One region of the Lottiidibacillus patelloidae genome, then DNA from elsewhere that is predicted to be linked to it. Evidence: riboswitches for the same ligand, from Rfam matches in the RefSeq annotation. Region 1 holds a riboswitch; each other region holds the start of a gene.
The links. Region 1 has a riboswitch for cyclic di-GMP ahead of CIB95_RS05785 (type II secretion system protein). Riboswitches for the same ligand answer to the same signal wherever they lie in the genome.

Region 2: linked by a shared signal. The riboswitch ahead of CIB95_RS10555 (hypothetical protein) and the one ahead of CIB95_RS05785 (type II secretion system protein) in region 1 are both predicted to bind cyclic di-GMP.
Region 3: linked by a shared signal. The riboswitch ahead of CIB95_RS10545 (HD-GYP domain-containing protein) and the one ahead of CIB95_RS05785 (type II secretion system protein) in region 1 are both predicted to bind cyclic di-GMP.

The regions. Positions count from the first base shown of each region.
Region 1 is NZ_NPIA01000002.1:337,978-342,058, reverse strand. It holds gene CIB95_RS05800 (GspE/PulE family protein) at 1-498, shown strand, start outside; gene CIB95_RS05795 (type IV pilus twitching motility protein PilT) at 507-1,547, shown strand; gene CIB95_RS05790 (type II secretion system F family protein) at 1,548-2,756, shown strand; cyclic di-GMP riboswitch class II at 2,859-2,942, shown strand; gene CIB95_RS05785 (type II secretion system protein) at 2,960-3,571, shown strand; gene CIB95_RS05780 (prepilin peptidase) at 3,648-4,081, shown strand, end outside.
Region 2 is NZ_NPIA01000005.1:109,766-113,846, forward strand. It holds gene CIB95_RS10550 (class I SAM-dependent rRNA methyltransferase) at 1-820, shown strand, start outside; cyclic di-GMP riboswitch class I at 1,042-1,130, shown strand; gene CIB95_RS10555 (hypothetical protein) at 1,160-1,576, shown strand; gene CIB95_RS10560 (HD-GYP domain-containing protein) at 1,680-2,603, shown strand; gene CIB95_RS10565 (GNAT family N-acetyltransferase) at 2,683-3,222, shown strand; gene CIB95_RS10570 (LTA synthase family protein) at 3,274-4,081, opposite strand, start outside.
Region 3 is NZ_NPIA01000005.1:105,620-109,700, forward strand. It holds gene CIB95_RS10530 (GNAT family N-acetyltransferase) at 1-412, shown strand, start outside; gene CIB95_RS10535 (WecB/TagA/CpsF family glycosyltransferase) at 468-1,178, opposite strand; gene CIB95_RS10540 (nucleotide sugar dehydrogenase) at 1,209-2,483, opposite strand; cyclic di-GMP riboswitch class II at 2,830-2,914, shown strand; cyclic di-GMP riboswitch class II at 2,947-3,031, shown strand; gene CIB95_RS10545 (HD-GYP domain-containing protein) at 3,048-3,644, shown strand; gene CIB95_RS10550 (class I SAM-dependent rRNA methyltransferase) at 3,773-4,081, shown strand, end outside.

The DNA of each region.
Region 1 (4,081 bases):
ACGGCAGAAATTGCTATTCGTGCCTCTTTAACTGGGCACTTAGTATTAAGTACGATTCATACAAATGACTCGATTAGTACATTAAGTAGATTAGTAGATATGGGCCTTGAACCTTTCATGGTAGCATCGTCTATCGCCGGGGTAATCTCGCAACGATTAGTTCGTAGAATTTGTAAAGATTGTGCTGTAGAGCAAGAAGCTTCGAGAAGAGAGCAAGAAATTTTTGCTAAGCGCGGATTGAAAATCGAGACAGTGATGCGTGGTACAGGCTGTGGAAATTGTAATATGTCAGGATATAGAGGACGCATCGCCATTCATGAAGTTTTAGTGATGAATGAAGAAATACGTAATCTCTTATTAAATAATCGACCAGTTTCAGAAATCCATGAATTGACGAAAAAATTAGGAATGATTTACTTAACAGATGATGGTTTATTAAAAGTAAAGCAAGGACATACAACGACTGAAGAAGTATTACGCGTTGCACTAAGTGAGTAGGTGAAAAGGTGAAAGAGAAAATAGATCATATTCTAAGAGCATCAAATCAACTTAAAGCATCCGATATTCACATTACTGTCGGTGTTCCACCAATTTTTCGTATTAGTGGTGATTTAAAAGGATTTGGAAAAGATATTGTAACGAAAGAACAAACCGCACAAATGGCAAAGTCAATTATGTCAGAAGAAAAATGGGAAGAGTTCCAAGAAAAAGGGGAAATAGACTTCTCATATAGTATTCCTGGCTTTTCCCGCTTTCGAGTAAATGCCTTTAACCAACGTGGTAGTGTTGGTATTTCAATTCGAATGATTCCAACGAAAATTCCGAATATTGATGACTTAAACATGCCACAAGTCGTGAAAGATATGACAAAGAAACCACAAGGACTTATTCTTGTAACAGGTCCAACAGGTAGTGGAAAATCAACAACATTGGCTTCAATGATTAATTATATTAACCAAACGATGTCTAAACATATCATTACACTGGAAGATCCAATTGAATTTGTTCACAATCACGGTAAGAGCATTATTAATCAACGAGAAGTTGGGGCAGATACACAAAGTTTTAATAACGCATTACGTGCCGCATTAAGACAAGATCCTGATGTCATTCTCGTCGGAGAAATGCGTGATTTAGATACAATTTCAATTGCAATAACTGCAGCGGAAACAGGTCACTTAGTCTTTGGTACGTTACATACGCAAAATGCGCCATCTACCGTTGACCGAATTATTGATGTATTCCCATCAAGTCAACAAGAACAAGTCCGTGTCCAATTGGCATCAGTTCTAGTTGGAGTCATTTCACAACGACTTTTCCCAACAGTGGACAAAACTGGACGAAGAGCTGCAACGGAAATTTTAGTTAATAATTCCGCAGTAGCTAACTTAATTCGAAATGAGAAAATTCACCAAATCGTAAACGTCATGCAAACGTCAAAAGCGACGGGCATGCATACGCTTGATATGGATATACAACGTTTAATAGATACTGGACAAGTTGCCGCTGAAATAGCTGAGCCGTTTTTATCTGAGGGGGCAAAGTAGATGCCGCACTTTAAATATGAAGGCCGTGATATAAAAGGCGGCAAAAAATCTGGTAAATTAGAAAGTGACTCGAAAAGAGAGGCACTAGTTAGCTTAAAGGAAAAAGGAATTCGCGTACTTAAAATTGAAGAAGTAGAGCTTAATTGGTGGGAAAAAGATATATATATTGGAAACCCGGTCAAGATGCAAGATTTTGTAGTTTTTTTAAGGCAGTTTGCCACGCTTCTAAAAGCAGGTGTTACGGTCGTTAAATCTACAAACATTCTTGCACACCAATCTACGAGTAAACCGTTTCGTAAAGCTCTATTTGCCATTGAAGAAGATTTACGTACAGGAATTTCTTTTTCCGAAGCTTGCGGAAAACATAGTAAAATCTTCCCGTCATTATTTACGAACATGGTTAAAGTGGGAGAAGCTGGTGGTAACTTAGATGATACACTGGAAAACTTGGCAGACTATTACGAAAAACAAGAATCAACCCGTGCAAAAGTAAAAACTGCACTCGTTTACCCAGCGTCTATCGGTATTTTTGCCTCAGGAGTTATCATTTTCTTACTTGTTTCCGTCGTACCGACATTTGTTGGCATGTTTTCTGACTTCGGAGCTGAACTTCCATTTATCACGCGTTTCGTTATGGGAGCAAGTGAATGGATGCAAAGCTTTTGGTGGTTAATCATCGTTGTCATTATCGCTATCATTATATCTCTCAAATATTTACGTAGTAATAATAAATCAAGATATTATATGGACTTAATTGCTTTAAAAATACCATTATTCGGAACGATATTACAAAAGGCAGCAATTGCTAGATTAACGAGAACTTTAAGCTCATTAGTTGGTAACTCAGTTCCGATCCTACAAGCAATATCCATCGTCGAAAAAATCATTGGCAATGAAATAATGGCTAAAGTTTTACGCGAATCACGCATCTCTTTGGAAGGGGGAAACTCCTTCACAGAACCATTGGAAAAACATTGGGCTTTCCCGAAATTAGTAACGCAAATGATCGCTATTGGTGAGACGTCTGGTGCATTAGATACTATGCTCGGAAAAGTTGCAGACTTTTACGAAACGGAAGTAGAAAACGCAACGGATAAATTAAAAGCTATGATTGAGCCAATTATGATCGTCAGTTTAGCTTTAATCGTTGGTGGAATTGTCCTTGCCATTGTCGTTCCAATGTTCACAATTTTCGACCATGTCGGCTAGGAAATTTGAACTAAATCTATCAAATTGTCGAATTTGGTAAATTATTCTGAAATGTAAAATTTTTGCTAGTTTTTTGTAGAAATATACTATATAATAAGATTAATCATTGGCGGAAGTGATGAAAATCTATCTTTATGTGGGCACTTTGATAGATTGGAACGAGTAGTGCAACCGGCCAATATATAAAAAAGGGGGAAACACAAATGAAGAAATTATTAAACAATGAGAAAGGTTTCACACTAATTGAGTTACTAGCTGTAATCGTAATTCTAGGAATTATCGCTGCAATCGCAGTACCAAGTATTTCAGGAATTATTGATAATACCAAGAAGGATGCTCACTTAGCTAATGCAGAAAGTATGATCGATGCAGCTAAATATGCTGTAGCTTCTGAAAATGATGTCTTACCGACTGGACACTTAGACAAAGTATATTTTTCACTAACTTGGTTGGAGGAAAATGGTTATGTTGAAACTTTAGAAGACCCAGATGGAGGGGTATACGCTAAAGAAGCTTCTGCAGATGTAGTAAATCCAGTAGCTGCAGATGGCACCAAACGCTCTACAAAACCTGCAACGGGTTCATATGTTTTAATTGAAAAAGTAGAAGTTTCTGGTAAGGCACCAAAATATAACTACTATGTGTATCTAAATGGGTCTCAACGCACTTTAATATCTATAGCTGATGCTACTGCTACTGATGATATTTCCACTTTTTATGATGAAGAAACACAAAATGGTCCTGTTTTAGAGTCGAAGTTATCTCGTGACATGATTATTGAAAACCAAACTCCAGCTCCAGTTCCAGCTGGTTAATTAAATTGCAAATATAAAAATATAGAATGAGGATAACCCCCGGGTTATCCTTATTCTATATTAGGAGGTGCATCCAATGGATTTTTTCATAATCTTTTATTCTTTCATCTTAGGTCTTTTAATAGGTTCGTTCCTTAATGTTGTCGGATTACGCGTGCCTTTAGGCAAATCGATCGTTAAACCACGTTCTGCTTGTACGACGTGTAAACGTACATTAACAGCAACTGACTTAATTCCTGTAATTTCTTTTTTGTTTTTTGGAGGAAAATGTAAAACGTGTGGCGAAAAGATAAGTATAATGTATCCTACTGTCGAATTATTGACTGGGTTACTTTATGCCTACGCTGCATATAGCATTGGAATTGAATGGGAGCTTTTAGCTGCATTTCTATTAATATCTTTAGGAATGGTAATTATTGTAACAGATATTTCATATATGCTAATTCCAAATAAAATTTTGTTATTTTTTGCAATAGTTATAATTCCTATTCGTGTATTATCACCTCTTAC
Region 2 (4,081 bases), on a different contig from region 1:
TTATTTAGTTAACTGGTACAGTGAAGGCATATATAAGTATAAAGAGTATGTATATACCGCACTAACAAAACTAGGACAATATCAAGGGATATATCAAAAGAAGCGATTCAACTCAGGTGGGAAATTTATTGAAGAAGATGGCTTCGTAGAAGGAGAAAGAGCTGAATTTCCTCTTATTGTAAAAGAGAATGGGGTAAATTTTGCGATTTACTTAAATGAAGGGGCAATGGTAGGGGTTTTTCTTGACCAAAGAGAAGTGCGTAAAAAAATTCGAGATACGTATGCAAAAGGAAAGACAGTATTAAATACCTTTTCATACACCGGTGCTTTTTCTGTTTTTGCAGCATTAGGTCGAGCTACCAAAACAACTAGTGTCGACTTAGCTAATCGAAGTTTAAGTAAAACGATTGAACAATTTCAACTGAACGGTATAGACCATGAAAAACAAGATATTATTGTAGAAGACGTCTTCCGTTACTTTAAATATGCAAGTAGAAAACAATTGAAATTCGATTTAGTTATTCTAGATCCACCTAGTTTTGCACGCTCAAAAAAATTCACCTTTAGTGCTTCAAAAGATTATAAAAATCTACTAAAAGAAGCAATTGATATTACAGAGGAGAATGGAGTAATTGTCGCTTCAACGAACTGTGCAACCTTTGATATGAAAAAGTTTAAAGGTTTTATAAAGGCGGCTTTTAAAGAACTACATTTAAATTACTCAATTGAAGAGGAGTACTCTCTGCCAGAAGACTTTAAAACAATGAAGCAATTTAAAGAAGGCAATTATTTAAAAGTTGTCTTTATTAGAAAAGCATAAACTAATTGACAGTAGATTTAAGGAAATTGGTAAGCAGACAATTCTTTGTTTGCTTATTTTTTTGTGGAAATTTGCATAAAAAAAATACAAAAGAGCATGAAAAATAAGTGAGAATGAAGTCGAAATATAACTAATTATTAGAAAATATCAAAAAATATTAAAATATTACAAAAATTTACTAGCTTTTCATTAAATTACTATATATAATAGAATTACAAATAAATATATAGTGGCAAACTACTCGAAAGGGTAAGGGCGCAAAACTATAGGGGCTACAGTACATTTGTTACTATGCCAGCCAGTTGCAAAAAAAAACTGATGGTATAGGAGGAAATGTAAATGAAAAAGATTTTAGTTGTAATGTTTTCCGTTTTACTTATGTTTACTGCTAGTAACACAGCTTTTGCAGGTGAGGTGTCTAATTATCAATTAGCACTGCAATTAATTGATCAGACAAACCAAGATATTGATAACAAAATTAATAAAGGTGTTGAAAAAGCTGATAAGTTACAACAAGAATACTTAGAAGCTATCAAGACTGCTAATGAAAGCGAAATCGAAGAATTAACAGCAAAGTACGAAAATGAATTAACAAAGATTATTGAAGGTGTTTTCTACGAAACACTTAAAATGTCTACCAAAACAATCGGAGAAGCGTATGATTTAGGTGTTCTTGCTGAATGTAGTTGGAAGCTAGTACGTTTTGCTGATAGAGAAGTGCTAATTGATCCAATTACTGTAATTGGTAGAAACTAAAACTCGTATTCAATATTATTTTATATACTATATATTTATTTAATAAATGAAAAGAGTTCTTTAAAATAGAACTCTTTTTTTCTCTTTGCAAAGAGGTGATCGTGTGAAAGGATTTAAAGTTGGGAAAAAGGGTAGTTTTATTGAGAGGGTTAAGTATGATACAAACGAAATTAGTCTATTAAGCCGCGGAGACGGAATAGAAGTTCTCACGCAATCAATAGAAAAAGATAGACTTTTCTTTGTGTATCCTTCAGACAATAAAAATGTATTTGAGTTCTTTTATTTACTTTCCGGAGAAATTCTATGTGAAACAGAAGATGAGAAAATAACATTAGGTACACAAGAGTATTTTTCAATTAAAGAGATAGACGAGCCTATCCATTTTAAAGCATTATCTGACGTTACTATGCTATGGGTAATAACAGAACCAACCTTTGTCCATATAAGTGAAAAAATATCATCTCTAATGGAAATTGTGAAACAGGTAGAAATAAAAGATTGTTACACTGAAAAACATAGTGATAGAGTTGCAAATTATGCAGGAAAAGTCGCTAAGAAAATGAAGTTAAACAAAGAGCAATTAGAGAACTTGATATTTGCATCTTATTTACATGATATCGGGAAAATTAATGTTCCTTCAGAAATATTAAATAAACCTGGCCGTTTAACGGAAGAAGAATATGAAATAATAAAAAAACATCCTGCTGATGGTGCCGAAATGGTCAGAGGGACAAACTACGATGAACTAGTACCAATAATAGAGCAGCACCACGAAAGACTTAATGGAAGCGGCTATCCTTTCGGGTTAAAAGGTGACGAGATATTATTAGAAGCAAAAATTATAGCCGTTTGCGATACATTTGATGCAATGACAGGAGATCGTTCGTACCGAAAAGCGTTTGATCCAGCTTATGCGCTTGATGTAATAAAGAGTTTAATTGGAACGCATTATGAAGAAGAGATTGTTGATATATTTGAAGAAGTTTTAATTGAAGAAGGCTTAATTAGTAAAAACCTTGAAAAGTAATATTCTTTTTAAGGTTTTTTTGTTAATTCAATTAATATTACTATATTTACGTCTAAATGAAGTTAAGGGACTGTTTACATTGCCAAACAACATAACATATAGGAAGTTAAAAGTAGAAGACTTAAATGATGATTTCTTAGCAAGGTTTAAGCGGTATCAAGTTACAAACAAGGTACTAGCTAATAGAGAAAACAGTTTGTATGAAAAAGAGGATTATTTTATTGATGACTGGGATAATGCAAAAAAAGTTAATATCGCTCGAGAAATGCGTAATTGCGTGCTAACTGGTGGAGCAGTTATAGGCGCATTTAGAGAAGAAGAATTAGTTGGTTTTGCAAACATTAATAACAATCACTTTGGGAAAACGCTTGATTATGTAGAGTTGCCATACATCCATGTCTCTAAAAATTACCGTGGGTACAACGTTGGTAAAAGCTTGTTTTATCTTTGTTGTGAAAGCGCAAAAAAATTAGGTGCAAGGAAATTATATATTGGAGCACACCCTTCTATAGAAACGCAAAGTTTTTATAAAGCTATGGGTTGTACATTAGCAAAAGAGATAAATGAAGAAATTTATAATCGCGAACCATTGGATATTCAGTTAGAATATGTTCTTTAATTAAATTAGTAACACAAAAGGGATGCCAAATATTATTGGCATCCCCTTTTTTTAGTCTTCTAGATCACCTAAAACTTTACGATAATAATCTGTTTCAAGTATCCTTTGTGAATAGAAAAATTTACTTTCAACAATAGCGTTCATCCATTCAACATAATCTTCATTAACATCTATGCCCTCATTTGGTGTAAACTTTCCAGTATCGCCATTGTATCTACCTTTATCAGTAATCCAACTACGATTTTTAAATATAACTAGAGGATCAGAATCAGAGAGGATATCTCTCCCCATTAATAGTCTGGAATCGTATTCTAACCCTAACAAGTTTGAAATAGTAGGAATAATATCAAGGCTTGATACAGGCTTGTCAATTGTCATAGGTTGCATTCCTTTTGCAAAGATAATTAAAGGGCTACGGAATAATTCAAAGTTTTTTTCTACTTTATGTCCTAAAAACTCATTAATAGTTTCAAATTCTAATCCATATGGATAATGATCAGCACTCATAACGATTAGTGTATTATCAGCAACGCCAGCTTCCTCAAGGGAGTTTAATAAGAATTCCATCGCCCGGTCAAGTTCCACGTGTGTAGCTATATAAGCCTTTGCTTGTGTAGATAAAGGTAAATGATCGACATGCTCTTTATTTTTTGCTGCCATATTATTTCCGAAGAAATTATATTGCATATGGCCACTCATTGTCATGTAATAAGCGTGAAATGGTTCTTCGTGAATATACTCATCGACAGAAACTTCCATCATTTCTAAGTCAGAAGCAGGCCAAACTCTCCTTACTTTTAGTCCATTACCTATCCCTTTATAATCATAACCCATATTAGGATGTGATAAATCTCTGCGA
Region 3 (4,081 bases), on a different contig from region 1:
ATCAATAAAGGAAGCAAATTTAGAAAAGTTGGCTTCCTATAATACCGATTTAAATTCTATTCATATTAAAAGAAGTGAAGAGTTCCTTAGAAAAAGGTATGTCAAACATCCGACTAATAAATATTACTTCTATGAAGTAGAAGGTGAAGGATACGCTGTTGTTCGCATTAATGGAAATAAAACGTTTTTAATAGATGTAGTCGGGAATCAACCTAAAAATATCATAAAAGAAGTAAGGAAACGTGTTACCACCCGATTTCTCATAAGTTGGGCAGTTAAGAATAGCGATTTTTATAAAGATTTAAAAGGAGCTAAGCTTTTTCATATAAAAAGTCCTATGCCTATAGTCGTTAGGCAACATAATATTGATCAAACGTGGCATTTGACCCAAGCGGACGTTGACTCATTTTAACGAAACACCCCCCTTCCAAAAGAGGAAGAGGGGTGTTTTCTATTGCCTGAAAGAATTACTTCTTCATTAATACACGTATTAGAAACTTTGGTATTACAATTTGTCTTTTCCAGCGCCACGGTTCTTTAACGAGGCGATAAAGCCATTCTAAACCAAATTTCATAAAGATTTCTGGAGCACGGTTAATTCTGCCAGAAATAACATCGAATGAACCGCCTACTCCTTGAAAGATACTAGGTGAGATCTTATCAAGATGGTCTAATATCCAATACTCCTGCCGAGGACTACCAAGGGCGACAAAGATAATATCAGGATTTCCCTCGTTAATAGTTTCAATGATTTTTGTTTCATCTTTTTCATAACCATCTAAAGTTCCACTAACTTGGAGGTTAGGATATTTTCTAATAAGTTCTTGTTTTGCTTCTTCAGCTATGCCAGGCTTTGCGCCATAAAGGAAAACTTTCTTTCCTCTTTCCGCCGCTTCCTCACATAAGTTCAACATCATATCAATTCCTGTAACACGCTGCTTTATTTTTCCACCTTTAAGCTTTGAAGCTAGCACCACACCGATCCCATCTGGCACTTGATAATCTGCACGATTAAGAAGTTTCTTTAGCTCAGGATCGTCTTGAGCCTTCATAACTTTTTCAGGGTTGATCGCGACAATCATTGATTTCTTCTTTTTATTTATATCAGCAAAAATAGCTTCAATTAGGGCAGAATACGTTAAGTTTGATACATTAACACCTAAATAAGTTTCTTTCATTTCACTCACCTTAATAATTCGTATTATATATTATGATTTAGCATTACCAAGTAATGAAACTTCAAACCCAGCAGCTTCCCATCTCTTATGGTCCAAACAATTTTTTGTATCAAGTATTAATTTTGTGCGCAATGCTTCTGCTACTTCAGCAGGCTCAAAATTTTTAAATTCATTATGGTCCGTTAACACTAAAATCATATCAGCATGAGAAACAGCTTCTTGTAAGTTTTGCGTTTGAGTAGGTAATTGATTTTCAGTAATATGAGGGTCATACGTTGTATAATTAATGCCCTGCTCATCTAAATATTGTAGAACTTGTAATGATGGACTTTCTCTCATATCGTCAATATTACCTTTGAATGCTAGGCCAAAAACAGCTACTCTTCCATGTGAAATGCCTTTATTAACTAATGTTTGTTTAACTTTCTCAGCTGTGAACTTTGGCATATTATCATTCGTTGTTCTTGCCAAATGTATCATTTTAGCTAAATCTGGTTGTAACTCATATAAAAACCAAGGGTCGACAGCTATACAATGTCCACCTACACCAGGGCCTGGAGAGTGAATGTTAACACGAGGGTGATAATTTGCTAATTTAATGGCTTCCCACACGTTAACACCGACATTCTCGCTAATTTTAGCTAGTTCGTTGGCAAAAGCTATATTTATATCACGATAAGTGTTTTCCATTACCTTTACCATTTCTGCAGTAGTTGCATCAGTAAGATGAATTTCACCTTCAACAAAAACTTTATAAAGGTCTCTAGTAGCTTCAGCAGAACGTTTATTAATTCCACCAACAATACGGTCATTTTGAACTAATTCCTTAAACACTTTCCCAGGAATTACTCTTTCTGGGGAGTGAGAAATTAATAGCTCTTCACCAATGACATAACCAGTTTCTTCTAGAACCGGGATCATCACATCTTCAACAGTTCTTGGCGGTACAGTGGATTCTAAAATGATAAGATTATTTGGTTTTACATACGGAACGATTGCTTTTGTTGCAGAACGGACGTATTCTAAGTTAGCAGATTTATCATCACGTATTGGTGAAGGAACGGCAATTATAAATACATCAGCCTCTTCTGGTGTAGTCGATACTGTTAAATTGCCAGTATCTATTGCTGTAATTAACTTTTCTTGCAATCCTTCTTCTTCAATATGAAGTTGTTTATTACTAATAAGCTTAACAGTACGCTCATTTATATCGACCCCATGTACTTTAACTCCATGATTAGCAAACATTACTGCAGTTGGTAATCCGATATATCCTAATCCAACAACACATACTTTATTAAACATAAAAAATTCTTCCCTTCAGTGATCAATTAGATATATAAAAAATTTAATAGATTGTTTAATGAAAATCATAAATATGAAACCTAAAAATACCTTCTTATAGTATAAGCATATGATAATGAAAATACCATTAAAAGAAGTTACTTAATAATTGATTGTAATAGAAAATTATAAATTAATAAAATAATATCAATTAATATTTAATCAATACTATTCGTTATCAGTTCTAAAATTAGTTCCGTAGGGCTAAACAAATATCCTTCTGCAAAATTCGACAATATTTTTAAACATAAGGAAAAGTAGCAGCTTCTGTGGTATATTATTTAAAGGTAAAAAAATGATGATTATAATTTATAAGAGATACTTTGACAGATAGCGACATAAATTGGGCGCCTTGCTATCTTGAGTAAGTGGCGCAACCGACTCTGCTTTAGAGTCATTTTTTTTTGAAATAGTTTAATAATTTAGTTAAAAGAGATACTATGACAGATGGCGATATACTTGGGCGCTTAAGCTATCTTGAGTAAGTAGCGCAACCGACTCTTCTATATAATAGGAGGGCTTAATTTGTATGAATTACTTCAACAGTTAAGAAGTGAAAGTGCATTAACAAAAAATGAATATAAAATTCCTTTTTTACTAGAAAAGTTACGAATGCATGATGAAGCAACATACTTCCATTCTGTGAGAGTGGCAAATATATTAGATGACTTCGCAAAGAGTATAAATATAGAAATTGAAAAACGTAAAATAATAAAAAATTCCGCACTAATACACGATATAGGTAAGATATTCATAAATAGTAACCTTTTACAGAAGCAAGGAAAACTAAGCGAATTAGAGTGGGAAGAATTAAAAAAACATGCATTATATAGTGACTTGATCGTTAAAGAACTCGAAATTGATGACGTTGATTATTCAATGATTTTGCATCATCATGAAAATATAGATGGATCAGGCTATATTGCAGGGCTCAAAAATTATGACATTAGTATGAATGTAAGAATGATACGAATTGTTGATAGTTTTGAAGCAATGACAGCAAAGCGCGCATATGCTAAGGCGATTTCGGTCGAGCTAGCCTTAGAAGAACTAAGTGCGTGCAAACACTTTTACGATCAAGAGTTAGTGACAAAATTTCAAAGCTTTGTACAAGTACAGTAAGAATATCAGAGATAGAGAGTCTATTTCAGACACATAGATCTTTGCACTATTTTAATTACATTATTTTATTTTATTTGCTTTTTATGCCAAAATGAAATCAAACAATAGAACGATGAAGGATGGCGAGAATGGAAGTAGAAGTAACGTTAAAAGTGAAACCTAAATATGAAAAAATGTACAAAAGTGGGTATCCACTTATAACAAAAGATGCTATTAGTAATGTAAATACCTTACAAAAGGAAGGGCAGCTTTTTAAACTGATAGCTGAAGACAATTCTTTTTTAGGAAAAGGTTACTTAGGAAAGCAAAACAAAGGGTATGGCTGGGTTTTAACAAATAATAGGAATGAAATTATTAACCAAGCTTTTTTTGAAAAAAAAATAAAAGATGCGGCTGAAAATCGTAAAGTGTTATTTAATAGTGAAGATACAACAGCA